3 regions of the Ralstonia sp. PBBBR1 genome follow, and region 3 is predicted to be linked to each of the others. Evidence: predicted binding sites of a transcription regulator. Region 3 holds the regulator's gene; each other region holds the start of a gene.
The links. Region 3 encodes LexA, which represses DNA repair genes until DNA is damaged. Its sites were predicted from a motif close to ACTGTATNNNNATACAGT; they were not measured.
Positions count from the first base shown of each region.

Region 1 (10,058 bases), on a different contig from region 3:
CGTGGTGATTGGCGCCACCTATATGGACTGGAAGGCCGGCTTTGCCGCGCCGCGCACGCCGTCGTACGGCAGCAGCTCGGGCGGGTCGTCGTCTTACTGGGGCGGCTCATCGGGCGGCAGCGGTTATGGCGGTGGTTTTAGCGGGGGCCACAAGTGACGCGCACCGATGCAGCGCTTTCTGTGGAAGAAGCACCCGCCGCCGTGGGCGAGCATCTGCTGCTCGATCTGTATGGCGTTGCGCCTGTGCTGTTGCGCGATGCGGCCACACTCGAAACCGCACTGCGCGATGCTGCCAACGCACTGGGTGCGACCATCCTGCATGCACATCTGCATCGCTTCGATTCCGTGCGCGCCGGTTTGCCCGGTGGCGAGCAGGGCGGCGTGACCGGTGTGTTGCTGCTCGCCGAATCGCATCTTTCGATTCACACCTGGCCCGAGCACGGGTTTGCCGCCATCGACGCGTTCATGTGCGGCACCGGCACAACGCATGCCGCGCGCGCCGTGTTCGAGCGCGCGTTGGCGCCGGAACGGGTTGACGTGCGCGTCGCCCGCCGCGGCGGCGAGCCCGCGCCCCACTGATCTACACCGGCTGTCCGTCGAATATCACGCGATTGCGCCCCAGCCGTTTGGCGGCCAGCAGGGCGGCATCAGCACGCATGATGAGGTCTGTCGGCGTGCGCAGGTTCTTCTCCGGCTCGCAGCTTGCCAGGCCTACGCTGATGGAGCTGCGGATGTTGGCTTCCGGCGTGGCGATCTCCAGCGACTCCACCGCGCTGCGTAGGCGTTCCGCAATGTCGCTGGCCTGCAGTGTGGTCGTATCGGGCAGAACCACCAGGAATTCCTCGCCGCCGTAGCGGCCCACTGCATCGATGGGGCGCGAATTCACCCGCAGCGTGCGAGCGATCTCAACCAAGACCGCATCGCCCACCGGGTGGCCGTAGGTATCGTTCACGCGCTTGAAGTGGTCAACATCCACCACCAGCAATGAAAGCGGCTGCCCGTACCGCATCGCGTGGCCGCACTCGCGCGTGAGCAGTTCCATCGCGGCGCGCCGGTTCCAGATGCCCAGCATCGGATCCGTCAGGCTTTCGTGGCGCGCAATCTGCAGCTCGGTCAGGATGGAGCGCTGCGTTTCGCTCAGTTCGCGCTCGCGAAATCCCGATTCCACCCAACTGGCCAGGTCATTGAGCAGCTCCCGCTCGGCCTGGTCAAACGACCGCGGCTTCTTGTCGAGCACGCAGAGCGTGCCCACGGCATAGCCAGACAGATTCCTGACCGGCCGCCCAGCATAGAAGCGGATATGCGGCGCGCCCGTCACGAGCGGGTTGTCGGCAAAGCGCGGGTCGGCCTTGGTGTCTGGAATGACGAGCATCTGGTCTTCGGCCACGGCATGGCCGCAGAACGAGATGTCGCGCCCGGTCTCGCGCACGTTCAAGCCGATACAGGATTTGAACCATTGACGCTGGGCGTCGATGAGCGACACGAGCACAATCGGGGCGTCGAACACGCGCTTGGTCGTGCGCGTGACGCGGTCGAACAACTCCTCGTCGGGTGTGGAGAGCAACAGCATGTCTTGCAGCGAGGCAAGACGTTCGGGTTCGTTCGTGGGGATGGGAGCGGGTTTCATGCGCAAGGCGCACCGGCCGGGCCGGCGCTCTTGAAACGGGCAATGGAAAAGGAAAAGGGATAGGCCGCGCATAGCAAGCCGCGGGCCCATGATAGTTTACTTAGCGGCCAACCATGTTCTCCGGCCGCACCCACGCATCGAACTGCTCGGGGGTGACATAGCCAAGCGCCAGCGCGGCCTCGCGCAGGCTGGTGCCTTCCTTGCGCGCCTTCTTGGCGATCTGCGCCGATTTGTCGTAGCCAATATGCGGGTTGAGCGCTGTCACCAGCATCAGCGAGCGTTGTACCAGCTCGTCGATACGGTCGCGGTTCGGCTCGATGCCCGCGGCGCAGTGATCGTTGAAGCTGCGCATGCCGTCGGCCAGCAGGCGCACGCTGTGCAGGAAGTTGTAGGCGATCATCGGACGGAATACGTTCAGCTCGAAGTTGCCCGACGCGCCGCCCACGTTCACGGCGACGTCGTTGCCGAACACCTGCGCGCACAGCATCGTCACCGCTTCGCTCTGGGTGGGGTTCACCTTGCCGGGCATGATTGACGAGCCGGGCTCGTTCTCGGGGATGGAAATTTCTCCCAGCCCGCTGCGTGGTCCACTGGCCAGCCAACGGATGTCGTTGGCGATCTTGGTGAGGCTGGCTGCCAGCGTTTTCAGCGCGCCGTGCGCATGCACAAGGCCATCGGCCGACGCCATGGTCTCGAACTTGTTCGGCGAGGTGATGAAAGGCAGGCCGGTCAGTTGCGCCAGCTCTTCGGCCACCTGTTCAGCATAACCGGCCGGTGCGTTGAGGCCGGTGCCGACCGCCGTGCCACCCAGCGCGAGTTCGCACAGGTGTGGCAGGGCGGCGTTCAGGTGCGTTTCGTTGTGCTGCAACTGTGCAACGTAGCCGGAGAACTCCTGGCCCAGCGTGAGCGGCGTCGCATCCTGCAGGTGCGTACGGCCGATCTTGATGATGTCGTTGAAGTCGGCAGCTTTCTTGGCGAGGGTCTCCCGCAGCGTGCGCAGCGATGGAATCAGATGGTGCGTGATGGCCGTTACGGCAGCCACGTGCATCGCGGTCGGGAACACATCGTTGGACGACTGGCTGCGGTTCACATCATCGTTCGGATGCACGAGGCGTGCTTCGCCGCGTTCCCCGCCGAGCAGCTCGCTGGCGCGATTGGCGAGCACCTCGTTCATGTTCATGTTGGTCTGCGTGCCCGAACCCGTTTGCCAGACCACCAGCGGAAATTCATTCGGGTGCTTGCCGGCGATGACTTCATCGGCGGCGCCCACGATGGCGTTGGCCTTGTCTGCGGACAGCAGCCCGAGCCGCTGGTTGACGGTGGCGCTGGCACGTTTGATGCGGGCGAGCGCGTCGATCAGCTCGCGGGGCATGCGGTCGCCTGCAATGTCGAAGTTCTGCAGCGAGCGTTGCGTTTGTGCGCCCCACAAGTGGTCGGCGGGGACTTCAATGGGGCCAAAGGTGTCGCGTTCGGTACGGGTGGTCATGGCAGGAGCGAGGGCACGAGGAGACTGAGATGAACGCTTCAGTATAGGCAGAGCGCAGTGCCCTTGTCGGCCGTAGGGCGGATACGCCTGTCGAGCGGGAATCAGCGTTTGCGGGCTCAGGCCAGGCACGCCACAATGACGGCTGCGTCGCACATCTGCCGGTTCTGCCCCCGCCCCATGCCCACCACGCCCTCCGCCTCCCTCGACACCTCTCTGAAACCGTTGCTCTGGCTGGTGGCGATGGGACTGTTCATGCAGACGCTCGATTCCACGATCGTCAACACCGCGTTGCCGGCCATGGCACGCAGCCTGTCGGAAAGCCCGCTGAAGATGCAGTCGGTCATCATCGCCTACACGCTGACGACCGCCATGCTGATGCCTGCGTCGGGATGGCTGGCCGATCGCTTCGGCACGCGGAAGATGTTCTTTGCTGCCATCTTTCTCTTCACCATTGGTTCCTTGCTCTGCGCGGAGTCCCGCAGCCTGACCATGCTGATTGCCTCGCGCGTGGTGCAGGGTGTGGGCGGCGCGCTGCTGATGCCCGTGGGGCGGCTGACGGTGCTGCGCGTGGTGCCGCGCGAGCAGTTCTTGCCGGCCATGAGTTTCGTCACCATCCCGGGGCTGATCGGCCCGCTGATCGGCCCGACGCTGGGGGGCTGGCTGGTGGAAGCCGTGTCGTGGCACTGGATCTTCCTGATCAACATTCCCGTGGGCGTGATCGGCGCGCTGGTCACGCTCAAGGTGATGCCCGATGTGCACGCAGAAGACGACAGCCGCTTCGACTGGTCCGGCTATCTGATGCTGGCCTTCGGCATGGCGGCGGTATCGTTTTCGCTCGACGGGCTGTCGGAGCTCGGCTTCCAGCACGCGACGGTGCTGGTGCTGCTGGTCTTCGGTCTGGCCGCACTCACCGCCTATTGGCTGCACGCGGGGCGTGTGGCCGGGCCGCTGTTTCCGCGCACGCTGTTCGGTATTCCGAGCTTTTCCATTGGTGTGCTCGGCAACCTGTTTGCACGCATCGGCAGCGGCGGGATGCCGTTCCTCATTCCGCTGCTGCTGCAGGTGAGCCTGGGGTACACGCCGCTGCAGGCCGGGCTGATGATGGTGCCGGTGGCCGCAGCCGGCATGGCCGCCAAGCCGCTGGGCACCTGGGCCATCAAGCGCTACGGCTATCGCCGCATGCTGTCCGTCAACACGGTCATGGTCGGCCTGATGATGGCCAGCTTTGCGGTGATGACGCCCAACGTGCCGGTGTGGCTGCGCATCGTGCAACTGGCGATCTTCGGCACGTTCAACTCGATGCAGTTTACGGCAATGAACACGCTCACGCTCAAGGACCTGACGGGCCCCCTGGCCAGCGCGGGCAACAGCATGCTCTCGATGGTGATGATGCTGTCGATGAGCCTGGGCGTGGCCGCAGCCGGCGCGTTGCTGACGGGCTTTACCGACTTCACCGCCGGACCGGAAGGGCGCGACACGCTGGCGGCGTTCCACAAGACGTTTGTCTGCGTGGGCGTCATGACCTGCGCGGCCGCGTGGATCTTTGCCCAGCTCTCGCGCTTCGAGTCAACGCAGGTGGTCAAGCGACCCGAGATGGAAGTACATTGAGCGCGCGCGCCGGCGACCGGGCTGACTACTTTTTCCAGTAGCCGCGCATCTTCTTGCTCAGGTCGACCTTGGCCGCGGCACGCGCCTCGGCTGCGGGGTCTGCACCGGGCTCCGGTTCCGGCCATGCGCAGGCTTCGAACAGCGGCAGCAGCGCAGGCGGAATGAAGCGCGTGCGCGACGCGTAGATGTGCCGATCGCCATTGGGTGTTTGCTGGGTGACGTAGAAACGCTGGGGCACCAGGATGTCGAGGTGCTCACGCGCACGGGTCATCGCCACGTAGAGCAGCCGGCGTTCTTCTTCCAGTTCTTCGTGCGAGCCGGCGCCCAGATCGGCCGGCATGCAGCCGTCCACGGCATTCAGCACATACACCGCCTTCCATTCCTGACCTTTCGATGAATGGATCGTCGAGAGGATCAGGTAGTCCTCGTCGCGGTATGGGTCGCCCGATTCATCGCTGGTCAACTCGGGCGGGTCGAGCGTCATCTCGGTCAGGAAGCGCTCCCGGGTGGCGTACGTTGCGGCCATGCGGGCGAGCTGGTCGAGATCGCCCTGGCGCACGGCCGCGTCGTCGTGCAGGCGCTCCATGTGCGGCGAGTACCAAGCGCCTACGGCTTCGAGTTCGCCAGCCCATTCCAGGCTGTCTTTGGGCGCGCGCAGGGTTTGCATGAGCGCCATCAGCGTAGACCAGTCGCCGGCCAGCCGCGCCGGTGGCTCGTAGGCGAGCAGCGCGGCAATCGGGTCCGCCGCTTCCGCCATGGCGTCGAGCACGCGTGCCGCCGTGGCGGGGCCTGCACCTGGCAGCAACTGGATCACGCGAAACCCGGCAATGCGGCTGCGCGGGTTCTCGGCCCAGCGCAGTACCGACAGCACATCCTTCACATGCGCGGCTTCCAGAAACTTGAGGCCGCCGTATTTCACGAATGGGATGTTGCGGCGCGTGAGTTCGATCTCCAGCGGCGCGCTGTGGCTTGCAGTGCGAAACAGCACCGCCTGCGATTTCAGCGTCAGCCCGCCTTCACGGTGATGTAGCACCTGCTCGGCCACGCAACGCGCCTGCTCGGCTTCGTCACGCACCGAAATCAAGCGCGGACGATGCGTCGATGCGCGGTCCGTCCACAACGTCTTGGCAAAGCGCTCCGTGGCAAAACGCATCACGCCGTTGGAGGCATCCAGAATCGGTTGCGTTGACCGGTAATTGCGCTCCAGCAGCACCGTGTGCGCCGGCCGCGAGAAGTGGCGCGGAAAATCGAGGATGTTGCGTACCGTCGCCGCGCGAAATGCGTAGATCGATTGCGCGTCGTCGCCCACCACGGTCACACCGCGGCCGTCCGGGCGCAACGCACGCAGGATGGATGACTGCAACCGGTTGGTGTCCTGGTATTCGTCGACGAGGATGTGGTCGAAACGGGCGCCAATCTCGGCCGCCAGTTCGGCGTCGGACGACATCGCGTGCCAGTAGAGCAGGAGGTCATCGTAGTCGAGCACGTGCTGCGCCTGCTTGGCTTCGACATATGCATCGAACAGCGTGCGCAGTTGCGTCTCCCACATCGCGCACCACGGAAAATGGTGCTTCAGCACGGCGTTCAGCGGGCTCTCGGCGTTGATGGCGCGCGAGTAGATCGCAATGCAGGTCTGCTTGAGCGGGAAGCGGCGTTCCTTGGTCGACAGGTTCAGCTCATGGCGCACGACGTTGAGCAGATCGGCCGAGTCGCTGCGGTCATGGATGGTGAAATCGGGGGCGAGGCCCACGCGCTCGGCATATTCGCGCAGCAGGCGCGCGCCGATGCCGTGGAAGGTGCCCGCCCAGGGCAGCGTGGTCTTGTACGACGTGCCGGCCGAATTGAGGGCGTTGTTCGATCGCTCGCCCTGCATGGCTCGCGCCAGCAGGTGGCCGGCACGGTTCGACAGTTCGCTCGCCGCCCGGCGGGAAAACGTCAGCAGCAGGATGCGTTGCGGATCGGCGCCGTTGGCCACCAGATGCGCCACGCGCCAGCCCAGCGTGTGCGTCTTGCCGGACCCTGCGCCGGCCAGCACGAGCAGCGGCCCGGTTTCCGCCGCGTCCGCTCCAGAGATACCGAACTCGACCGCCTGGCGCTGCTGGTCGTTCAGCTGGGCCAGGTAACCCGGCGTGGCCGGCGCATTGGCGGTGTCTGGGGTGGGGGAGGCGGCAAGCACGGCAGGGCGTCACAAAAAATAACTGTATGAATATACAGCACTGTGATGCCTGCCTGCGGAAAGTGAGCGCGTCGGACGGAAGGCCGGCGACGGTGGCCGATCAGATCCCGTCCCGCAGCTTTTTCGCGAAGTCTTGCGGGGATGCCCGCCGGTTGACCGCATCCACCAGATCCGCCAGGAACCAGGGCAGCACGAGTTGCGTGCCCGGATCGCTCAGGCCGACGCGGAGCCGGTCATGAGACGCCGATTCGGTGGCTTTGGCCGGCTGGATCGGCTGCGGAGGCTGGCTGTGCGCAAGCATCCCGTGCAGGTCCTGATCGGTGAAGGTGAACGTTGACGTGGTGAGCGCCGAGGCGGTCATCGCTGCGGTCATCAGCATCGTGGCCACGACAAGGTGTTTGAGGGTGATGGCAGGCATCGCGGCCTCCAGGACAAAAAAAGCGGTTGGGTGAGGGGCGACCGGCGCGTAGCGCGATGGCCGTAGCCATGATCCACCCTCCGATCGTGGCGGCGGCTTAGGGTTCCGTTTCGCTCAGGAAAACCTAAATATCGTGCGCAATCCGATCAATTGGCCTGCGGTTGCAGGGCGATCACGGCCATCCCCGTCAACGCTATAGCCGCGCCGCCGATGTCCCAGCGGGTGAGCGCCACACCGTCGACCAGACGCAGCCACACAAGCGCCACGGCGATATACACCCCGCCGTATGCCGCATAGGTGCGGCCGGCCGCAGCCGGGTGCAATGTCAGCAACCACGCAAACAGCGCGAGCGAGGCGGCCGCCGGCAGCAGGAGCCAGAACGGCTTGCCTTGCCGGAGCACGAGCCACGGCAGATAACAACCGACGATTTCCGCCACGGCGGTGAAGGCAAACAGCACGGCAATACGAAGCAGTTCCAAAACGGCCCCTCGAAGCGATCAAGACGCAGATGGCGCAGATTGTGGCATGCAGCGCCACGCTGCCAACCGGTCTCAGGCGACCTCAGGCCGGCGAGGCGGCATGCGCCTGCAGCAACGCATCGATTTCGGCTTGCGTGCCCGCGTATGCGCCGGCGCGCGTGGCGGTGAGGGCGGCCGCCGCAGCAGCTTGGCGCAGATGCGCCTGCACGGGCGCCCCGGGCGACTGCAACTGGCTCGCCAGCCAGGCGCCCATCGCGGCATCGCCGCAGCCGACGGTGTCCGCCACCGGCACGGCAAAGGCCGGTTGGGTGATACGCGCATCGTCTTGCCCGCCGTGCGCCGCTGTCAGCCATTCCATGCCGTGGGCCCTGAGCGTGAGCAGGATGTCGGCTTGCGGCGCGAGGGTGCGCAGCGTGGTGAGCGGATCGGCATCACCGGGAAACAGTTGGCGCAAATCTTCATCCGATACCTTGATGACCGATGCGATGGCGGCCATGCGCAGCAGCAGCGGCGCGTAGTGGGGGGCGCCCATCGCCGCGCGGACTTGGCCGCGCATGCCGAACTGGCAGCGGCTGTCGGATCGACGCCGCCGGAAAAGCGCTGACCGGAAAACGCGTACGCGCTAGCGCGGTGTGATCGCCGGCAACACCGGCGTGACCTTGTATCCGCGCGCCGCCAGCAGCGCAGGAATTCCTTTGGGCCCGATCATATGCAACGCGCCCACAGCACCAAACACGCGCTGGCCGCTGTTGTGCACGCGCGCAATGTTCTCGGCCATGGCGCGGTTGCGGTGCGTCACCAAGCGTTGGAATGCGCGTTTATCCGACGCCGTCTTCAGGCAATCGCACCACTGCGGGTAGTGCTCGAGCGTGCTGAGGTCGCTGTCGGCCCAGGCATTGGCGAGCGTGAGCGTCTGCGTGCGCGCCTCGCCCGATTCAATCGCGTCGAGCACGGTATCGAATTGCTGCGCGACCTCGTTCTTCGGCACGATCTCGTTGAGCACGCGCACCTGCTGCGCCAGCGTTTCGAGCGGCACAATCGGCAGGTGCACGCTCTTGGCGTAGGTGGTGAGAAACAGGTCGATGCCGAAATCGGGATAAAGCCCGTCCGTGCGAACCCCCAGCACCGCCAGCGACGCCAGTTGCATGGTCGGCTGGAACTTGCGGATCTGCGTGAGGGCCGTGTCGGGCAGGCACGCCGCGGAGAGCAGTTTGTTGAAGCGCTCGCCGCGCCGGCCGGTCAGGAGCCGGCGGTCTTCTGCGCTGTTTTGCGCGGTTAGCGGCGTGCGGTCGGTGTCCTTGTCGAGCAGGTCGAGTTCGAGCGCGATGCTATCAACCTGCTGAAGCGCGCTGCGCACGGTGGGGCCGGGCAGCATCCAGTCGGACCGCGCAACGTGGATCGTGCCGTAGAGCCACGAGGTGTGACCGTTCTTTTCGATGCGCCAGAGCAGGCCGTGGTCCGTCGCGCGTTGCGCGGCGGCGGTCCAACCGTCTTTGGGGATGAAGCTTGAGGCGGGTGGCGGACAGTTCGGGGTCGGTGCCGGTGCCTGTACGGGTGTGGTGTCTTGCGCGGCAGCCGTGCCGACGCCCGTCAATAGGAAAAACGCGGCCGTGAGCGCGCGCCACGTGGTGCGATTGCGTGCCATTTGGCTGCTCCCCGAATATTGTTGTGTCGTCTGTCCAGTGTAGCGGGCGCAAGCCATTGCGTGCCGCGGGATGATCGCCTCAGCCGCGCTATTCGCTCAGCTTCGGCGGCACGGCATGCGTGCCCCGCGTCTCACGAAACCACAGCGCCAGGCTTTCGTCTTCCAGTGCGTAGGCGCCGCGGGATTCCTTCCAGATCAGGTTCTTGTCGCGCAGCGCGTCCAGCGCGGCCTGCACCGTGGCGGTAGAAAACTCGCTGTGGCCGAGCTTGGCCGCATACGCCTTCATCGACTCTTCCGAGAACGGCGAATAGCCCTGCCCGCGCTCGATCAGCACCGCCAGCACGGCACGCTGGATTTCCGTCAGCGCGCTGTAGTCGCTTTCGATCTCGCCCCAGATGCGGTCCCGAAAACCCTGCGCGCCGCGCTTGAGCAACTCGCCCAGGCTGGCGGCTTCACCCAGCTCCAGGGCGATCTCGCTGACGATGCCCTTGAGCATCTCCGGCCGGTGCCCGACGAGCTGGAAGGCGGCAAACATGTCGTCTTCCTTGAACTGGTTGTTCGGCGCCAGATGCTGGTTGACCCACGCCGTGTACGCCGACACATACGGCCGCCCGAGCAG
Region 1 covers NZ_NKIL01000005.1:241,428-251,485, reverse strand. Annotated here, with positions in the region: gene CFE42_RS09815 (hypothetical protein) at 1-157, shown strand, start outside; gene speD (adenosylmethionine decarboxylase) at 154-579, shown strand; gene CFE42_RS09805 (sensor domain-containing diguanylate cyclase) at 581-1,627, opposite strand; gene fumC (class II fumarate hydratase) at 1,728-3,113, opposite strand; gene CFE42_RS09795 (hypothetical protein) at 3,230-3,367, opposite strand; gene mdtD (multidrug transporter subunit MdtD) at 3,354-4,721, shown strand; gene CFE42_RS09785 (ATP-dependent helicase) at 4,747-6,897, opposite strand; gene CFE42_RS09780 (hypothetical protein) at 6,998-7,315, opposite strand; gene CFE42_RS09775 (YnfA family protein) at 7,462-7,794, opposite strand; gene CFE42_RS09770 (PfkB family carbohydrate kinase) at 7,877-8,350, opposite strand; gene CFE42_RS09765 (TraB/GumN family protein) at 8,417-9,439, opposite strand; gene CFE42_RS09760 (hypothetical protein) at 9,528-10,058, opposite strand, start outside.
Region 1: CFE42_RS09785 (ATP-dependent helicase) is a predicted target of LexA. The motif match lies at 6,919-6,936, and genes of this name have one in related genera.

Region 2 (10,058 bases), on a different contig from region 3:
CGATGCGCATCAACCGGTGTCGTGTGACGTGCATCTGTCGCGCTTGTCGTCGCTGGAGCGAGATCTGCTCAAGGATGCACTGAGCGCGGTCAAGCGGTTCAAGGCGTTGCTGCGGCAGCGCTGGCGGACCGAGTGGATGTGATCATGGGCGGGTGGTCATGAGCGGGAGGCTCTCCGACTGGCTGCGGGCACTGCAAAGGCGGCGCCTGCTGCGCAGGTTGCGCGATCCGGCGTTCCGCTTCCTGTTTGAGGTACCGCCCCCGGACGAGTGGGTTGCGCTTGACTGCGAGACCACCGGCCTGGACGTACGCACCGACGAGATCATCTCCATCGGTGCCGTCCGTATTGTCGGCAATCGTATCCTGACCAGCCAGCGCCTTGAGTTGCTGATCAGACCGCAAGGGGAGATGCGCCCGGAAAGCATCTGCGTGCATCGTCTGCGCAATCGCGACCTGGACAGCGGTGTATCGATCGAGCAGGCGGTTCATACATTGCTGCACTTCATCGGCAGTAGGCCGCTGGTCGGCTATTACCTTGAGTTCGATGTGGCGATGCTCAATCGGGTGGTGGTGCCCATGCTTGGCATCGGCTTGCCGCAGCCCAAGATTGAAGTGTCCGCCTTGTACTACGACCATCAGTTCGCCCTGCTGCCGCCATATCGGCAGCAGGGCGATCCCGATCTGGACCTGCGCTTCGCCACCGTCATGAAGGAACTGGACTTGCCGACGTGGGACGCGCACGACGCGCTCAACGACGCGGTGATGGCCGCGTTGGCCTTTGTGAAGCTGCGCCATCTGGGTGCAGCGTAACGTCCAGGTCAGATGGACGGCGGCAGGTGGGATGACTCCGACGCATCGCGCTGCGCCGCTTCGTCGTGTTGTGCGGCTGCATCTGCAGCACGGTTCGTGCGCCACGCATACAGCACGGTAATCAGCACATAGACGATGGGCGCCCCCTGCGCGCCGACCCAATAGGCGAAGGTCCAGTCCGAGTTGAAGAAGTGCTGCGACAGGTCGCGCGCAAAGAACGCGACCACGAACGTCACCACAAACCACACCGCGAGCAGTGCCGCGATCCAGCGCATATTGGCGATCCACCGCCGGCGCGCGGGCGTTCCAGGCGTGATGCTCATGCGTTGGGTTCCTCGCTCGGCGAGCAGCGGTGCAGCGTGATGCGAAAGCGCGCCCCCGCCAGCCGCGGCGACACTTGATACACGTTGTCGAGCACCTCGATGTCCCCGCCGTGCTGCTGCACGATCTCGCGCACGATGGCCAGGCCCAGCCCGCTGCCCTCGGCTTGCGTGCCGAGGATGCGGTAGAAGCGCTGCATCACGCGTTCGCGCTCGGCCACGGGGATGCCGGGGCCGGTGTCATCCACGTCGATGAAGACGAACGGCTCGAACGGTGCGGTGGTCACGCGCACGGTGACATGTCCGCCGTCGGGTGTGTAGCGGATCGCGTTGTCGAGCAGGTTGTTGAGCATCTCGGCGAGCATCGTCGCATTGCCCGAAATCGTGACGGGCGGCCCCGGCTCCTCGAAGCCGAGGTCGATCTGCTTGGCCCACGCCTTGGGCAGCCAGTCGGCCACCACTCGGCGCGACAGCGCGCAGATATCCAGCGGCACCATACCGTCGGTGGCGCCCATGTTTTCCATGCGTGCCAGCGAAAGCAACTGCTTGACGAGGTGCGCGGTGCGATCCGAGCTGTCGGCGATATGTGCGAGCGTGCGGCGCAGCTCGTCGGGCGACTGCTCGCGCTGTGCCAGCTCTGCCTGCATGCGCAGGCCGGCCAGCGGCGTCTTCATCTGATGCGCGGCATCCGCAATGAAGCGCTTCTGCGTGTGCACCGATTGCTCCAGCCGCCCGAGCAGATCATTGAACGATGCCACCAGCGGCGTCAGCTCCTGCGGCGCCGCGCCTTCGTCGATGGGGCTGGTGTCGCCCGGGTTGCGAGCGCGGATGCGTTCCTGAATCGCATTGAGCGGCGCCAGCCCGCGCGTGAGGCCAAACCACACCAGGATCACCGCCAACGGCAGGATCACAAACTGCGGCAGGATCACGCCCTTGATGATTTCGTTGGCGAGTTGTGCGCGCTTGTCGAGCGTCTCCGCCACTTGCACCAGCGCGGGTTTGCCGCCGGAGCCCGGCCGCTGCACGAAGGTATACGCAACACGGATCTCCGCGCCATGGATGTGGTCGTCGCGCAGTTGCACGAGGCCGCCGGCGTTGGCGTCTTCTTCGGGCGGCAGCGGGAGGTCGCGGTCCCCGGAGACAAACTCGCCGTTGGTGCCGAGCACCTGGTAGTAGATGTTGTCGGTTTCGTCCGCACGCAGGATTTCGCGCGCCGAGATCGGCAGTTGCAGCGTCACGCGCCCATTCACCTCGCGCAGTTGCTGGCTGAGCACGATCGCGCTCGATTCCAGTGCGCGGTCATATGGCGCATTCGCAATCGACTTGGCGACCAGGTACGTCACCGCAATGCTCATCGGCCACAGCAACAGCAGCGGCGCAAGCATCCAGTCCAGAATTTCGCCGAAGAGGGATCGGGCGGCGGGCCGCGTGGCGTCGTCTTCGAGGTGGGGGAGGGTGTCGGCGAGGTCGCCGCCGCCATCGCGGCCATCGCGGCCGTCGGCTCCGGGCACCGCGTCGGTGCGTTCGCGCAGCGATGCGCGATGCCGACGCCACGGCCAGGCCAGCCGATCACCCATGGGCAGCGGTGGCGGTGGTGGTTGGGGTGGCCGTGCGTTCCAGGCAATAGCCCAGCCCGCGCACGGTGGCGATGCGGATGCCTTCCACTTCGATCTTCTTGCGCAGGCGGTGGATGTAGACCTCGATGGCGTTGTTGCTGACTTCTTCGCCCCAGCCGCACAGATGGTCGACCAGTTGCTCTTTCGACACCAGGCGGCCCACGCGCGCCAGCAGAATCTCCAGCAGCCCGATCTCGCGTGCCGACAGTTCCACCACCTGATCGTGGATATAGGCAATGCGCCCGACCTGGTCGAATGCCAGCGGCCCATGGCGCACGAGCGTGGCGCCGCCGCCCGTGCCGCGCCGCACCAGCGCACGCACGCGCGCTTCCAGCTCGGACAGCGCGAACGGTTTGGCCATGTAATCGTCGGCGCCAAGATCCAGCCCCTTGACGCGTTCTTCCACGCTGTCGGCGGCGGTCAGGATCAGCACCGGCAGCATGGCCCCGCGCGAGCGCAGGCGCTTGAGGACCTCCAGCCCCGACATACGCGGCAGTCCCACGTCGAGGATCAGCAGGTCATAGGTCTGGGCCGTTTGCGCGGACAGCGCCGCGTCGGCAGTCGCCCCATCGGAGGCTTGGTCGACGGCGTAGCCCGCCTGGCGCAGCGAGCGTGTGAGCCCGTCAGCCAGCGTGGCGTCGTCTTCGGCAATCAGGATGCGCATGCGTGTCTCCCCGCGATGCCGGGCAAGATATCTTGCCCATCCCGCCCGCTACATTGTTTTCGCGCGACATCTGTTCTGGAGACTTGTCAAAACCACTGGTTTTTTATACAGTACTCCGAATTCGCGGTGCTGTAGTCTTGGCGGCGCTAAAGTCATGGAATGGGTCGCGTCGGGGCAATCACCCATCGGCCCGTTGTTGCAGGCAACCGCTGGAATCGCAAGCCCTTGCGGCCCATTTATACACCAATTTGCACGAAGGACGACCATGGAAGACGGTAAGAAGGCAGCCACGATGAGCGCAGAAAAGCAGAAGGCGCTGGCTGCCGCGCTCGCGCAGATCGAAAAGCAGTTCGGCAAGGGCTCCATCATGAAGATGGGTGACGCCGAGGTCGAGCCGGTCCAGGTCGTGTCGACGGGTTCGCTGGGGCTGGATGTGGCGCTGGGCGTTGGTGGCCTGCCGCGCGGCCGTGTGATTGAAATCTACGGTCCGGAATCGTCGGGCAAGACCACGCTGACACTGCAAGTGGTTGCCGAGATGCAGAAGCTGGGCGGCACTTGCGCCTTCATCGACGCAGAACATGCGCTTGACGTCACTTATGCCGATAAGATTGGCGTAAGTGTCCCGGACCTGCTGATCTCCCAGCCGGACACGGGTGAACAGGCTTTGGAAATTGCCGACGCGCTGGTGCGCTCGGGCTCGGTTGATCTGATCGTCATCGACTCGGTGGCCGCTCTGGTACCGAAGGCTGAAATTGAAGGCGAAATGGGCGATGCGTTGCCCGGCCTGCAGGCCCGTCTGATGAGCCAGGCGCTGCGCAAGCTGACCGGCACCATCAAGAAGACCAATTGCATGGTCATCTTCATCAACCAGATCCGCATGAAGATCGGCGTGATGTTTGGTTCGCCGGAAACCACCACGGGCGGTAACGCGCTCAAGTTCTACGCTTCGGTGCGTCTGGACATCCGCCGTATCGGCTCAATCAAGCGGGGCGACGACGTGGTCGGCAACGAAACCAAGGTCAAGGTCGTCAAGAACAAGGTGGCGCCGCCGTTCCGCGAAGCCATCTTCGACATCCTCTACGGTCAGGGCGTATCGCGCGAGGGCGAGATCATCGACCTGGGCGTGGAAGCCAAGGTGGTCGAGAAGTCTGGCGCCTGGTACAGCTACGGCGGCGAACGCATCGGCCAGGGCCGCGACAACTGCCGCGAATACCTGCGCGAGAACCCCGACCTTGCCCGTGAGATCGAGAACAAGGTCCGCGAGCAACTGGGCGTGACGCCGATGGGCGCCGTCGCAGTGGCCGAGGAAGTCGGAGAAGAGTAATTGGGTTGGCCGTCGGCGCAGATCGATGGCTCTATCGAGCTTCATACGCCTGCCGTTCCCCAACGGTGGGCGTTTTTCTTTGGAACCCGCTTCTTGAACGTCAAATCCGCATGCCGTTGCCACGTCAACCGTTATCGCTGAAGGCACGTGCGCTGGGCTATCTGTCTCGGCGCGAGCACAGCCGCGTCGAATTGCGCCGTAAGTTGGTCCCGCACGCCGAGTCCGCCGAGGAGGTCGACGCGCTGCTGGATTGGCTGGAGGGCGAAAACTGGCTCTCCAACACGCGTTTTGCCGAAAGCATGGTGCACCGCCGCGCGGGCCGCTACGGTACAGCGCGCTTGATGCAGGAGTTGAAAACGCATCAGCTCGGCGAAGAGACGCTGGGCGAGGTCAAGGCGCAACTGCAAAGCACGGAAGCAGTCCGGGCGAAAGCCCTGTGGGAAAAACGCTTCGGCCGCCCACCGGCCGACCTGGCCGAACGGGCCAAGCAGGTGCGATACATGATGGCGCGCGGATTCTCCCGTTCCGTAGTGTCGCGCATCATCGCAGGGGCGGATGAGCTGCTGGAAGATGGCGACATGTCGGACTGAACATCGACGATCTCGCAACAATTCAGGCGGACAATCCTCTTGTGTGCAGATTACGTGGGTTGCGCCTCATGCGATCGTTGCAACCACTTTCACACTGCATTGCAGCACGCGACCAGTCCGGTCGTGACGACGTGTTAAAATCCTGGCCTTTGATATCGCCCTCAATTTCGGTTGCAGGGCGGTAGTGTTCGTGTGTGGCGGCTGATGCGCTGCCGCATACGTCCCGTAGGCGATGCACGCGATCTGCGTGCGCCGCCTCCATCGGTCCTATCGGTCTGTCTGGTCCATGCCTCTGTCTGCTCCCCTCCCGCGCGCCATGCGCCACCGCCGTGCCATCACGGTCGAGGCCTATTTGCGGGAAGACGGCCTGTGGGACATTGAAGCGCGCCTGACCGACATCAAACCTCGCGATATCCCCCTGGCCAGCGGTGGCGTGCGCCCTGAAGGCGAGCCGCTGCATGACCTGTGGCTGCGCGTGACCATCGATACCCGCATGAACGTCGTGGATGCCGAAGCGTGTTCCGACTGGGTGCCGTATCCCACCCATTGCGACACGATTGGCCCGGCCTACCGAAAGCTCATCGGCCTGAACCTGATGAAGGGTTTTCGAAAGGCCTCGCGTGAGAGACTTGGTGGCGTGGCGGGCTGTACGCACCTGACCGAGCTCTGTGGTGTGCTGCCGACCGCTGCCATCCAGGCCTTCGCGGGCGACGTCTTCCCGGTGCGCGATAACTCCAATGACCTGCGACCGATCGAGCCCGGCGAAAAGCCGCCGTACCAACTCCACGGCTGCCATGCCCTGCATCTGGAGGGCGAGGTGGTCCGCAAGCATTACCCGCGCTGGTTTGCATACCAGCCCGAAGCCAAGATCCAACCGCCACCCACCGAGCTGTCGCCTGAGCCCTCGTCCTGAAGGGCACCGCGCTGTTCGCGTTTTCAATACTCATCACACTCACTCTGCCTAGCAAAGGAAACACGCATGAATATCCATGAGTACCAAGGCAAGGAAATCCTGCGCAAATACAATGTGCCGGTTCCGCGCGGCATTCCGGCCTTCTCGGTCGACGAGGCCATCAAGGCTGCTGAAACCCTGGGCGGCCCGGTGTGGGTCGTGAAGGCGCAGATTCATGCGGGTGGCCGTGGCAAGGGCGGCGGCGTGAAGGTTGCCAAGAGCATCGAGCAGGTCAAGGAATACGCCAGCAGCATCCTGGGCATGACGCTGGTGACGCACCAGACCGGTCCGGAAGGCAAGCTGGTCAAGCGCCTGCTGATCGAAGAAGGCGCGGACATCAAGAAGGAACTGTACGTGTCGCTGGTGGTGGACCGTGTGTCGCAGCAAGTGGCGCTGATGGCCTCGAGCGAAGGCGGCATGGACATCGAAGAAGTCGCCGAATCGCATCCGGAAAAGATCCACACGCTGCTGATCGATCCGCAAGCCGGTCTGCAAGACGCTCAGGCTGACGATATCGCCCGCAAGATCGGCGTGCCGGATGCTTCGATCGCGCAAGCCCGCCAAGCCCTGCAGGGCCTGTACAAGGCGTTCTGGGAAACCGACGCTTCGCAAGCTGAAATCAACCCGCTGATCCTGACCGGCGACGGCAAGGTCATCGCGCTGGACGCCAAGTTCAACTTCGACTCGAACGCACTGTTCCGTCACCCGGAAATCGTCGCCTACCGCGATCTGGATGAAGAAGACCCGGCCGAAATCGAAGCCTCGAAGTTTGACCTGGCTTACATCTCGCTCGACGGCAACATCGGCTGCCTGGTGAACGGCGCTGGTCTGGCCATGGCGACGATGGACACCATCAAGCTGTTCGGCGGCGAGCCGGCCAACTTCCTCGACGTGGGCGGCGGTGCCACCACCGAGAAGGTGACCGAAGCCTTCAAGCTGATGCTGAAGAACCCGGACGTGAAGGCCATCCTGGTCAACATCTTCGGCGGCATCATGCGTTGCGACGTGATCGCCGAAGGCGTGATCGCGGCGGCGAAGGCTGTGTCGCTGTCGGTGCCGCTGGTCGTGCGCATGAAGGGCACCAACGAGGACCTCGGCAAGAAGATGCTGGCTGACTCGGGTCTGCCCATCATCGCCGCAGACACGATGGCAGAGGCCGCCGAGAAGGTCGTGGCCGCAGCCGCCGGCAAGTAAGCCGCCCGCTGACCCAACCATACGCGAACGCGGGCGGCGCCTCGAAGTACCCAACCGTACGACGGCGCGGCTCGCTGCAACCAAGGATTACAGCATGTCGATTCTGATCAACAAAGATACCAAGGTCATTACCCAGGGGATCACCGGCAAGACCGGCCAGTTCCACACCCGCGGCTGCCGCGACTACGCCAACGGCAAGAACTGCTTCGTCGCCGGCGTGAACCCGAAGAAGGCCGGCGAAGATTTCGAAGGCATTCCCATCTACGCGACCGTCAAGGACGCCAAGGCGCAGACCGGCGCGACCGTGTCGGTGATCTACGTGCCGCCCGCAGGCGCCGCTGACGCCATCTGGGAAGCTGTCGAAGCCGAACTGGACCTGGTGGTTTGCATCACTGAAGGCATCCCCGTGCGCGACATGATGATGGTCAAGGACAAGATGCGTAAGGCCGGCAGCAAGACGCTGCTGCTGGGCCCGAACTGCCCGGGCCTGATCACACCGGACGAAATCAAGATCGGCATCATGCCGGGCCACATCCACCGCAAGGGCCGCATCGGCGTGGTGTCGCGCTCGGGCACGCTGACGTACGAAGCCGTGGGTCAGCTCACCGCGCTGGGCCTGGGCCAATCGTCGGCAGTCGGCATCGGCGGCGACCCGATCAACGGCCTCAAGCACATCGACGTGATGAAGATGTTCAACGACGATCCGGAAACGGACGCCGTGGTCATGATCGGTGAGATCGGTGGTCCGGACGAAGCCAACGCGGCTTACTGGATCAAGGACAACATGAAGAAGCCGGTGGTGGGCTTCATCGCTGGGGTGACCGCGCCTCCGGGCAAGCGCATGGGCCACGCCGGCGCGCTGATCTCGGGCGGTGCCGACACCGCGCAAGCGAAGCTGGACATCATGGAAGAGTGCGGCATCAAGACCACCAAGAACCCGTCGGAAATGGCAGCGCTGCTCAAGGCGATGCTGTAATCGACAAGGTTTGAGGTTGTGCGAGAACGGGGGCTTCGGCTCCCGTTTTTGTTTGATCGCGATGCAGCATGCGATCCGGGCACGACATGTGTATAAGCGGGCGAGAGGCTGCAAACCGAATCACTTTCCGCCAACCCCCAAGGACATCCTCGACAACACTATGGCGCTCACCTCAAGCGCATTCTGGTTCGCACTCGGCTCCATCATCCTGACCAACATCGTGCTGTCGGGCGATAACGCGGTCGTCATCGCGCTGGCCGCACGCAACCTGCCGAAGCGCCAGCAGAAGCAGGCCATTTTCTGGGGCAGCGCCGGCGCCATTGTGCTGCGCGTGGTGTTGACCGCGCTGGCCGTCAAGCTGCTTTCCTTGCCGTATTTGAAAACGATTGGCGCGGTGCTGCTGGTCTACATCGGCGTGAAGCTGCTCACGGATGCCGAAGACGAAGCCGCCGATCGCCATCAGCGCGACGGCCTGTGGCCTGCCATCCAAACGATTCTCATCGCCGACTTTGTGATGTCGCTCGATAACGTCGTTGCCGTGGCCGCCGCGGCCGAGAAGGGGCCGCCAGGCACGACGTTTCTGCTGCTGGTGCTGGGGCTTGGATTATCAGTGCCGTTGATCGTATTTGGCAGCACGTTGCTGGTGGGCGTCATGGCGCGCTTTCCCGTCATCATCACGCTCGGGGCGGCACTGCTTGGATACCTCGCCGGCGACATGCTGGTCACCGATCCGATCGATGCGGCGTGGTTCGAGCGCGCGGTGCCGTATGCGGACGTGGTGGTGGGGTGCGTTGGGGCGCTGCTGGTCGTGGGCGTCGGCCGGTGGCTGAGCCGGCGAACGTTGCGCCAGGCCTAGTCCGAACGAATCCCCTCGGAAGTAGGTGATGACGGGTTCTGTCCGGAATTCTGTCAAGAACGGTCAGATTTACGCCAGAAGTTTCGACAAAGCGCGCCAGTTTTTCCCCCGAAATATGGTGTGTGCCTTGGCATGGTCCGTGCACAGTGGCCTTCCAACAACAAAATGCCTTTTTGGGGAGAGGTCATGGGCTTCAAGCACAGCAAGGGAACATGGCGTCGGTCGGGCGGTTTTACGCTGATCGAGCTGATGATCGTGGTGGCGATTGTTGGGATTCTGGCGGCGATTGCGCTGCCGGCTTACAACAACTACATGGTCAAGTCGAAGTTGACGGAGGCGACGACCATGCTGGATGCGTCGCGGGTGTCGATCACTGAGGTTTACACGTCAAACGGCGGTGTCTTTCCGTCGCAGTCCTCGCCTCCGATCATCGTGCAGGCAGTGGCGAGCAATGCTGCTTATGTCACTGCGGTTCACTACAACGTTTCGGGGTCCAACGCTTCCGTGATCTTGACCCTGGGCCATACCGGAGTCAGTCAGATCGACAATGCGTATCTTGGCATGTTTGGTACCGGCCAAGCCGACGGCACTGTGACTTGGACCTGCGCGACGGCTAACGGTCCGAACACTCCGACGTACGGGTCGGGTGTTTCCGTGTCATCGATGTACCCATATCTGCCCGCAAGCTGCCAGAACTGAGTGGGAACGCACTTGTTGCGATGCGTAATCGTCGCTAATGACGCAGACACCGTGATCG
Region 2 covers NZ_NKIL01000016.1:98,504-108,561, forward strand. Annotated here, with positions in the region: gene CFE42_RS22820 (DUF294 nucleotidyltransferase-like domain-containing protein) at 1-142, shown strand, start outside; gene CFE42_RS22825 (3'-5' exonuclease) at 159-809, shown strand; gene CFE42_RS22830 (sodium/substrate symporter small subunit) at 818-1,132, opposite strand; gene CFE42_RS22835 (sensor histidine kinase) at 1,129-2,706, opposite strand; gene CFE42_RS22840 (response regulator transcription factor) at 2,699-3,409, opposite strand; gene recA (recombinase RecA) at 3,675-4,733, shown strand; gene recX (recombination regulator RecX) at 4,844-5,323, shown strand; gene CFE42_RS22855 (DUF2889 domain-containing protein) at 5,610-6,236, shown strand; gene sucC (ADP-forming succinate--CoA ligase subunit beta) at 6,303-7,469, shown strand; gene sucD (succinate--CoA ligase subunit alpha) at 7,564-8,445, shown strand; gene CFE42_RS22870 (TerC family protein) at 8,606-9,301, shown strand; gene CFE42_RS22875 (pilin) at 9,488-10,000, shown strand.
Region 2: recA (recombinase RecA) is a predicted target of LexA. The motif match lies at 3,504-3,521, and genes of this name have one in related genera.

Region 3 (10,058 bases):
GTTCGATAGCACCGGATTCGCGCAAGTCCGACATCACAGGACGCTTGTTCGGGCGCTGCTCCAAGCTTCGGTTCAACTGCGACAATGCGATCACGGGGCAGTTGAGTTCCTTCGCCAGACCCTTGAGCGATCGCGAGATTTCCGAAATTTCGGTCGCACGGTTCTCACCGCTGCCCGAGCCCGACATCAGCTGCAGGTAGTCGATGACGATCAGGCCGAGCTGTCCACACTGGCGTGCAAGCCGGCGCGAACGTGCACGCAACTCCATCGGGTTCAACGCAGGGGTTTCGTCGATGAAGAGCTGCGCGTCGTTCATCTTCTGGATGGCATGCGTCAGGCGCGGCCAATCCTCGTCGAGCAGTCGGCCGGTGCGCAGGCGGTGCTGATCCAATCGACCGACCGAACCCAGCATACGCATGGCGAGCTGCGTACCCGCCATTTCCATTGAGAACACAGCCACCGGCAGGCCCTGCTCCACCGCCACGTGTTCGCCGATGTTCAGGGAGAATGCCGTCTTACCCATCGATGGGCGACCGGCCACGATGATCAGGTCGCCGCCCTGCATACCGCTGGTCATGCGATCGAGGTCAACGAAACCCGTCGGCACACCGGTAATGTCGCTCTGGTTATCGCGGTGGTACAGCTCATCAATGCGCTCGACCACCTGCGTCAGCAGCGGCTGGATTTCCAGGAAGCCCTTCTGCCCGCGCGAGCCCTCTTCGGCAATCGCGAACACCTTGGATTCGGCCTCGTCCAGCAGTTGGCGCACGTCGCGCCCCTGCGGGTTGAAGGCACCAGCGGAAATCTCGTCGGCGATCGTCACGAGTTGGCGCAGCACGCCGCGGTCGCGAACGATCTCCGCATAACGACGGATATTGGCGGCGCTCGGCGTGTTTTGGGCCAGCGCGTTCAGGTACGCCAGGCCACCCACCTCTTCCGCCTTGCCAGCGGCCTGCAGTTGCTCGTATACCGTGATCACGTCAGCCGGCTTGGCCTGCGAGATCAACTTGCCGATATTGTGGAAGATCAGCCGGTGGTCGTAGCGGTAGAAATCGTGCTCGTTGATGAAATCGGCAATGCGATCCCAGGCGGCGTTATCCAACAGCAACCCGCCGAGCACCGACTGTTCGGCCTCGATGGAATGCGGGGGCACCTTGAGGGAATCGAGCTGGGGATCGGAGGGCGCGTTCATGGCGGGATTATAACGGCGCTGCTCAGTCTTCAATTTGAACCCCTGACACAAAGGACAACAAAAAAGGCAGAGACTTTCGTCCCTGCCTTCTTGACTCGCGCCGGCCGGCTGCCCAGGCGCCGCGAGGTGCAGCTTGCGTGCTTAGACTGCGTCGCCCTGCACCAACACCGTCACGTCGACTGCCACATCGGTGTGCAGCGACACGACGACCGGGTGATCGCCAACGGTCTTCAGCGGGCCATTCGGCATACGCACTTGCGCCTTCTCGACCTTGAAGCCTTGTGCAACCAGTGCGTCGGCGATGTCGTGATTGGTGACGGAGCCGAACAGACGGCCATCCACACCAGCCTTTTGCGACAGTTGCAGCGTCAGGCCGTTCAGCTTCTCGCCTTCGGCTTGTGCAGCTGCCAGCTTTTCAGCAGCCAGCTTTTCCAGCTCAGCACGACGGGCTTCGAATTCCTTGATGGCGGAATCCGTAGCGCGGCGAGCTTGCTTGTTCGGGATCAGGAAGTTACGAGCGTAACCGTCCTTCACGCGCACCACGTCGCCCAGGTTACCCAGGTTGACGACCTTCTCGAGCAGAATAATTTGCATTGTCAGTTCTCCTTATCCCGCTGATTAGTGCTTGTGCTGATCGGTGTACGGCATCAGCGCGAGGAAACGTGCGCGCTTGATGGCCGTGTCCAGCTGGCGCTGATAGATCGCGCGCGTGCCGGTCAGGCGGGCCGGCGTGATCTTGCCGTTCTCGCCGATGAAGTCCTTGAGCGTGTCCAGATCCTTGTAGTCGATCTGCTCAACGCCAGCCACGGTGAAGCGGCAGAACTTCTTGCGCTTGAACAACGGGTTTTGCTGCTGGAAGCGCTTCTTGTTCTTCGCGTCGCGCTGCTTCTTGTTCATGAATGCCATGATTCAATCCTTTACGAATACGTTACATCCGGAGATGTGAAAGACCAGTGCCTTACTGCTGCGGTGCTTGCGAGCCAGGAATCCCACGCAATCCAGGACGGTGCCCGGAGCGATGCGATCCAGAACGGAAGCCATCTTGCCGGCTGCCAGTGCCTCCATCGAAAACTCGATCTGCCGCACTGTCTGCGCTTCGACCGCCTGCCCGCTGTATGCCAGCAGACAATTGACGATCGGCACGCCGGCTGGGGTGTATCGCATCACCTCGCGCTCGACCAGAGTGGCGACGAGCTGCAGGCGGTTGATGGCGTTGTCCCCGAGGGTTTCGTTCATGCTGGTGATGCGCGATCAGGCTTGCGCAGCACCGCGCGGCATCAGGCGGCCTGTTCGGTCTGAGCGGCGGCCTTCTTGGCCTCTTCGCGTGCGACTTCCTTCATCATCGGCGACGGCGCCGTTTCAGCCTTCTTGGTCTGAACGATGAGGTGACGCAGCACGGCGTCGTTGAACTTGAAGGCGTGCTCAAGCTCAGCCAGGGTTTCCTTGCCGCACTCGATGTTCAGGCACACGTAGTGAGCCTTCGCGAGCTTCTGGATCATGTAGGCCAGTTGACGACGGCCCCAGTCCTCGACGCGGTGCACTTGGCCGCCTTGCGAGGTGACCGTGCTCTTGTAGCGCTCGATCATCGCGGGCACTTGCTCGCTCTGGTCCGGATGGACGATGAATACGATTTCGTAATGACGCATTGACGCTCCTTGTGGATTAAGCCGCCCGGGCGTCACACTCCGGTGCAGCAAGGTTGGTTAGCCTGCCATTATACGCAGGCTTTTGCGACTTTTTCAATATCGATCAATGACTTGCTGAAGCGAGGCAACTTCTGCCTGGGCGCGACCAGAGGCTAAAAGCAACGTCAGAAGCACACGCGCCTTATATGGGTTGAGCGTACCGCTCGACGCCCAGCGGTCCGCACTAGGCAGCGCAGGCACCACGCCAGCACCGGTACGCGTGGAGCGCAGTACGAAAACCCCCTGCTGACTCGCCCGGTTCAGCGCCGCTTCAAGATTGGCATGGATGGAACCCGCACCGGTTGCGGCAATCACCAGCCCCTTCACGCCCGCGGCAACCAGCGCATCCACCACGCGAGCATCGGGCTGGGCATAGCTCGCCACAACCTCAACCCAGGGCCACTGGCCCGCAGGCGGCATCGGCAGCACGTCGGCTGCGGCCACACGTTGCCCTACCCGCTGAAACTGCACCTGCGTGTCGAGCACGAAACCCAGCGCGCCGGTGTCCGGCGAAACAAACGCCTCAACCGCGTAAGTGTGACCCTTCTGGACATCGCGGGCGGCATGCACGCGCTGGTTGAGCGCCACCAGCACGCCTCGCCCGCGCGCAGACGGACTGGCCGCCAGCCGCACCGCATTCAGCAGATTCAGCGGGCCATCCGCCGACAGCGACGTCGACGGCCGCATCGCCGCAGTCAGGACGATCGGTGTATCGGTCTGCTGCGTCAGGTGCAGTAGCATCGCGGTCTCTTCCAGCGTGTCAGTGCCGTGCGTGATGACCACGCCATCCACACGCTCGACGTCGATCCAGTGACGGATACGCGCCACCAGCTTTTCCCATACGTCGAAGGTCAGATCCTTGCTATCGATCTGTGCGACCTGTTCAGCGCGCACGTTGGCGAGGCGCTCCAAACCAAGCTTGCTGGCCGCGAGCAGTTGATCGATGGGGACGGCGCCAGCGCGATAGCGTGCGGCGGAGCCAGCGTCGTCAGCAGAGCCGGCGATCGTGCCGCCGGTGGCGAGGATGGCGATGGTAGGCAAGGACATCGTTGCAGACATGCGTGGTGGGCAAGGCGCGCATTGTATCCGCCCGCATCGCCTTTGCCGACGCGGGATTGCCCGGGGCGCCGGCAAAAACAAAACGCCGGCACCCAGGCCGGCGTTTGCAACAGAAGCCGTATCGATTATTTCTCGACGAAGGCGCGCTCGATCACGTAGTCACCCGCTTCGCCCATGCGCGGCGAGATCTTGAAACCGCGGGCGTCGAGCAGCTTGCAGGTGTCTTCCAGCATGGCCGGGCTGCCACAGATCATGGCGCGGTCGACTGCCGGATCCATCGGGGGCAAGCCGATATCGACAGACAGCTTGCCGCTGTCGACGAGGTCCGTCAGGCGGCCCATGTTGCGGAACGGCTCACGCGTAACCGTGGGGTAATAGATCAGCTTTTCGCGCACCTGATCGCCGAAGAACTCGTTGTTCGGCAATTCCCGGGTGATGAAGTCGGCATAAGCCAACTCGCTCACTTGGCGCACGCCGTGCAGCAGCACGACCTTCTCGAAGCGCTCATAGGTGTCCGGGTCCTGGATGATGCTCATGAACGGCGCGAGGCCGGTGCCGGTGCCGAACAAATACAGGTTCTTACCGGGTAGCAGGTCATCCAGTACGAGCGTGCCGACCGGCTTCTTGCTCACCAGCAGCTTGTCGCCCACCTTCAGATGCTGCAGTCGCGACGTCAGGGGGCCGTTCTGCACCTTGATGCTGAAGAACTCGAGGTGCTCTTCGTAGTTCGGGCTCGCGATGCTGTAGGCGCGCATCAGCGGCTTGCCTTCGACCTCCAGCCCGATCATGACGAAGTGGCCGTTATGGAAGCGCAGCGCCTGGTCGCGGGTGGTCTTGAAGCTGAACAGCGAGTCATTCCAGTGATGGACGCTCAGAACGGTCTCTTGATTAAAGGCGGACATGGTGACATTCGGGCCAACCCAATGAAGCTCAATCGGGTTATGTGGCGATGCAAAAATCGGTCAAGGCCTTGATTTTATGCGATTCGCCGCGGCCGCGCCTGCATGGATTGCGCATAAGCTTCTAACCAGTCGCATGGGTTTTGACGCCGGTCATAAGGACTGGGCGCCTGCGCAACAGGTCACAACAAAATCACTTGCGCTTCCTGCGTCACTGTATAAAATCACAGCACCTGTTCAAATATACAGTACGCCGATGGCCACCCTCACCCCCCGCCAGCAGCAGATTTATGACCTCATCCGCCAGACGATCCAGCGCACGGGCTTTCCGCCGACGCGCGCCGAGATTGCCGCGGAGTTTGGCTTCTCGTCGCCCAATGCGGCTGAGGAACACCTGCGCGCGCTGGCACGCAAGGGCGTGATTGAACTGACGCCGGGCGCCTCGCGTGGCATTCGGCTGCGGGCGGCGGGCGACACGGCGCAGCATCAGTTCTCGCTGCCGTCGATGGGATTGATGCAGTTGACACTGCCGCTGGTGGGCCGCGTGGCCGCCGGTAGTCCGATCCTGGCTGCGGAGCACATTGATCGCCAGTATCAGGTTGATCCATCGCTGTTTTCTGCGCAGCCCGATTTTCTGCTGAAGGTGCGTGGTATGAGCATGCGCGACGCCGGCATTCTCGATGGCGATCTGCTCGCCGTGCAGCGCGCCAGTGAAGCCACCAACGGCAAGATCGTCGTGGCTCGACTGGGCGACGACGTCACGGTCAAGCGCTTCCAGCGCAAGGGCCGGCATGTCGAGCTGATTGCCGAGAACCCCGATTTCGAACCGATCCACGTTGATCTGGATCGCGATGAGTTTCACCTGGAGGGCTTGGTCGTCGGTCTGATCCGGCCTGCTGCTCCGTAAGTCTCCGGCGCATCTCAGCGCCAAACCTTCGCTGTTTGATTCCACTTGAAGGTGAGCCAGCGGCTCGCCGGGGCGGAGTCTTGCCACTCGCTTTTCCACCCGAACTCACGAGGTCTGCCATGCGACTCGGATCGATGTCTTCCCGCCGCCGCCCGGTACAGCCGGTCCCCTTCCGCCAAACCCAGGGCGTGCGCATCTATCAAGGGGAGCAGCGCCGTACGATGGTCGGCAGCATGGCCGCCATCTGCCGCATGCTGGATGCGATTCCAGCGGCCTCGCGCACTGCTGGCGCCGAAAGCTGCTGAGGGAAAGAGAAGGCCGATGAGGGCTGTGAAGCGCGCTGCAGCGGCCGATCAGGGCATACCCCAATGCTGCCGCCGCAACTGATTTCATACACTTGCCGTGCCCTGAGGACAGGGCTTTCTTCAACTGATTTTCGGCCCGCCGTTTGAGCGGGCTGTTTTTTTCTGCTCGTAAGTTGCTGCAACGGCACATTTAACGATGTTCCGTCGGTGAAACGGACGTTTACCCCGATGTTGTTTGGCGTACGTGACAGTAGTATTGCTAATGCCCTCAGGGGCAATGAGATCGCTGAATTCGAAGCCCGCACATTGCGGGCTTTTTTTTGCGCCGCGACCGACAGGCGAGCCGCTAAACGCTCCCCGCTTTCTCGACGACGAGGATTCGCGCCTCGCCCCGCGGGTGCGCCACATGCTCGCAGCCGATACCGGCGAAGAAGATATCGCCGGGTTCCAGCGTCGCGACTTTCTCCTCGCCGGCTTCGCGGTAATGCATGTCGACCGTACCGTCGAGCACCACGAACACCTCCTCACCGTCGTTCACATGCCAGCGGTAAGGCTGGTCCGTCCAATGCAGGCGCGTGGTAATGCCACTCATATTGGCAATATCGAGCGCGCCCCAGGCACGCTCGGCGGTGAACGACTTGGCGCGGATGATGTTCATGGCGATCGTGCGTCGGTTATTACATTGACTGCAGGTTGCCGATGCGCACCAACATCTCGGTGAACATCTGCATATCGAGGTCGAGGTCCTGCACTTCCTTGTACTCGTTGGCGTTGTGCGCCGTGTACTTCTTGCCCGGCATGGCCGGGCCGAAATTGATGGCGTTCGGCATCAGCTTGGCCGTCGTGCTGCCGGCCGTCGGCACGGGCTTGGCGTCGAGGCCAGTGGTGTCACCATAAATGTTGAGCAGCGTCGACAGCCACGCGCCCTTCGGATCGCGCGCCATCCAGTTGCCTTGATCGTGGTTGATCTCGAGGGCGACATGGTTGGCCTTGGCCCATGCGTTGATCTTGCCGGCGATTTCACCGCGCAGCGCATCAGGCGTTTTGCCGCGCGGCATGCGCACGTTGGCGATCACCTCCACGCGGCCATTCTTGTCGCCGATCACCGTAGGCGAAATGGTGAGCGGCCCCATGAAGTCGTCCTTGTAGGCGACGCCCATGGTAGTGCCGAGGTAGTCGGTGCCGTAAAGGTCGGTGAGGTAGCGCGCGGCATGAGCGTAGGCGTTGTCTGCCAAGCCGAGATCGGCTGCACGCAGGAACAGCGCGAGGCGCGGCAGCGGGTTGACGCCCTCTTCCGGACGCGAGCCGTGTGCGGAGGCGCCAGTCACCTTCACGACGATGCTGTCGCCCGTGCGCGCGATGTCGATCGAGAACTTGCCCTGCCCTGCCAAGCTGTTCACGAACCCATCGCGCTTGGCTTCGAGCGCGGCGGCGGCCAGGCCCAGATCACCGCCCTTGAGCGTGGCGGTGGCCGTTTGTGGGATGGAGCTTGCCGACGCCGCGCCCGTCATCGAAACGATGGCCGTATGCGAAGCATCGCCAGCTTGCGCAGGGAAGAACACCTTCAATGCGCCCGTGCCTTTCTCTGCAACCACGGCCGGGTACTTGCTGTCGAGCACGATGTTGTACGCAGGCAATTGCGTGTGCTCACGGTAGTACTTCATGCCATCGCCACCGGTTTCTTCGGTGGTTTCGATCATCAGGCGGATGGTGCGCGCGAGCGGCACGCCACTGTCCTTGACCGTTTTCATGGCGTACATCGCGGCGGCAATCGAGCCCTTGTCGTCAATCGTGCCACGGCCGTACAGCAGATTGCCGACGCGCGTGACCTTGAACGGATCGAGCTTGGTGCCGTCGCCGAGCACCCACTCCTCGGCCTTGGCGGGTACGACGTCGGCGTGCGTCAGGATGCCGAACTCGTCCGAGCCGGTGCCGGGCAGCGTAACTTCAAAGACGCGGTTGTCGATGTTGCGGTATTTCAAGCCGAAATCGCGCGCCATGCCCTCGATCAGCTTGCCAAACGCGACGATGGCGGGGTTTTCGTACTGCGGAATCTTGTCGTCGCGCACCGTGGGCAGCGCGACCATCTTTTCGATCGAACCAATCACGGCCTGCTGGTTGTGCAGGCGGTTGTACAGACCCAGCAGGCGCCCGATGTTGACGAGGTCATCGCCGGCCACCGGAGCCTTCTTCTGGTACGCGGCGACACTGCCCGCGACTTGCGGATCGGCCTTCGCGGCTGCCGCAAGAAAGCTGTTCAGATCGGCCGATGCCTTGGATTGTTCGGCGGCGAGCAGCGCGTCGAGTTGCGGTTTCTGAATCGTGGCGGCAAAGGCGCCGGTGCCGCAAGCCAGCGACAGTGCGATCGTCAGCGAAGACAGGCCAATACGGGCAGTGCGTTGCATCGAAGTGGTTTCCGAAAAAGGCGAAGGCGCCATCATAGGGGCGAAGCGCAAGCCACGCATTGTGCAGCGCGAAAACGCTAAGGCACGCCCGCTGGGCGGTATGCTTGGAGCTTTCCCAGGAGGCTTGCCGCATGGAACCGTCTCTGGACACCGCCCCCGGTCTGTTGAGCGTGCTGGAAGAACTGCGCCGGCGCGAACCCATCTTCCATCGCCCCGAGTTCGGCACGCGCCGCGAAGACTTCGAGCGCATGACCACGGAAGACTTCTGGGAAACCGGTGCCTCGGGTCAGCGCTACAGCCGCAGCTATGTGCTTGGCGTTCTCGATGCCCGGCACGGCCACATCGGCGAGGATTTCTGGCAAACGCGCGATTTCCGCTGCCAAGAGATTGCGCCGGACAACTACCTGCTGACGTACACGCTGGTGCAGTCGAACCGGACGACGCGGCGGGCGACGTTGTGGCGGCGGACGCTGGATGGCTGGAAGGTCATGTACCACCAGGGGACCATCGTGGCGGAGAGTCGTTGAACTCCGTTGCGAAACCCTCTAGGCAAGGCGAAAGAATGTTTGTATAATCGCTGTTTCCTTGAACGGCGACACGCCGGTCAGGCAACAACGGTGGCTGTAGCTCAGTTGGTAGAGTCCCAGATTGTGATTCTGGTTGTCGTGGGTTCGAATCCCATCAGTCACCCCAAGTTTCAAGAAAAAGCCCGCATTCGCGGGCTTTTTTGCATTCAGCGATCGGGGCAACGCCCCTTTCCCGCATCAAACCGCTACCGCCTCCTCATTCGATTCTTCGCCACGCCGCAGGTGGGCACGCGCCTCGTCGAACAGTGCATGGGCGTCGGCCAGCGTCTTGACGCGGCCCAGCGCCTTGGAGCCCGACAGCACGCGCCGCCAGCCCCGCGCGCCCGCCACACCGCGATACAGCCCCAGCATGTGCCGCACCGCCGCACCTGCGTAGCCGCCCCGCTCTACCCAGCGGCCGACGTAGCCGATCATCGCGTCTTCCACCTCGGCGCGCGTGGGGGCCTCGGTGCCTGCGCCGTAGTAGCGCGCATCGAACGCTGCCATCAGATGCGGATGGTGATACGCCTCACGGCCGATCATGACGCCATCAACGTGCGCCAGGTGCGCGTCGATCTGCTCGAGCGTCTGCACCCCACCGTTGAGCAGAATCTCCAGATGCGGGAAATCGCGCTTGAGTTGGTAGACGACTTCGTAGCGCAGCGGCGGAATCTCACGGTTTTCCTTTGGGCTCAGGCCTTTCAGGATGGCATTGCGCGCGTGCACGATGAACGTCTCGCAACCCGCCTCGGCGATGGTGCCGACGAAATCGCGCACGAAATCGTAGGTCTCGATTGCATCAATGCCGATGCGGTGCTTGACCGTGACCGGAATCGACACCGCATCGCGCATCGCCGTGACACCCTGCGCGACGAGCTTGGGCTCAGCCATCAGGCAGGCGCCGAACGCACCGCGCTGCACGCGCTCCGACGGGCAGCCGCAGTTGAGGTTGATTTCTTTGTAGCCCCATTGCTGGCCGAGGCGCGCGGCCTGGGCCAGATCGTCCGGTTCACTGCCGCCGAGCTGGAGCGCCACGGGAT
Region 3 covers NZ_NKIL01000002.1:426,094-436,151, forward strand. Annotated here, with positions in the region: gene CFE42_RS02030 (replicative DNA helicase) at 1-1,192, opposite strand, end outside; gene rplI (50S ribosomal protein L9) at 1,334-1,786, opposite strand; gene rpsR (30S ribosomal protein S18) at 1,811-2,098, opposite strand; gene priB (primosomal replication protein N) at 2,102-2,428, opposite strand; gene rpsF (30S ribosomal protein S6) at 2,470-2,838, opposite strand; gene CFE42_RS02055 (asparaginase) at 2,932-3,924, opposite strand; gene CFE42_RS02060 (ferredoxin--NADP reductase) at 4,062-4,838, opposite strand; gene lexA (transcriptional repressor LexA) at 5,092-5,742, shown strand; gene CFE42_RS02070 (hypothetical protein) at 5,862-6,047, shown strand; gene CFE42_RS02075 (cupin domain-containing protein) at 6,394-6,705, opposite strand; gene CFE42_RS02080 (dipeptidase) at 6,725-8,452, opposite strand; gene CFE42_RS02085 (hypothetical protein) at 8,584-8,979, shown strand; tRNA gene CFE42_RS02090 (tRNA-His) at 9,070-9,145, shown strand; gene dusA (tRNA dihydrouridine(20/20a) synthase DusA) at 9,217-10,058, opposite strand, start outside.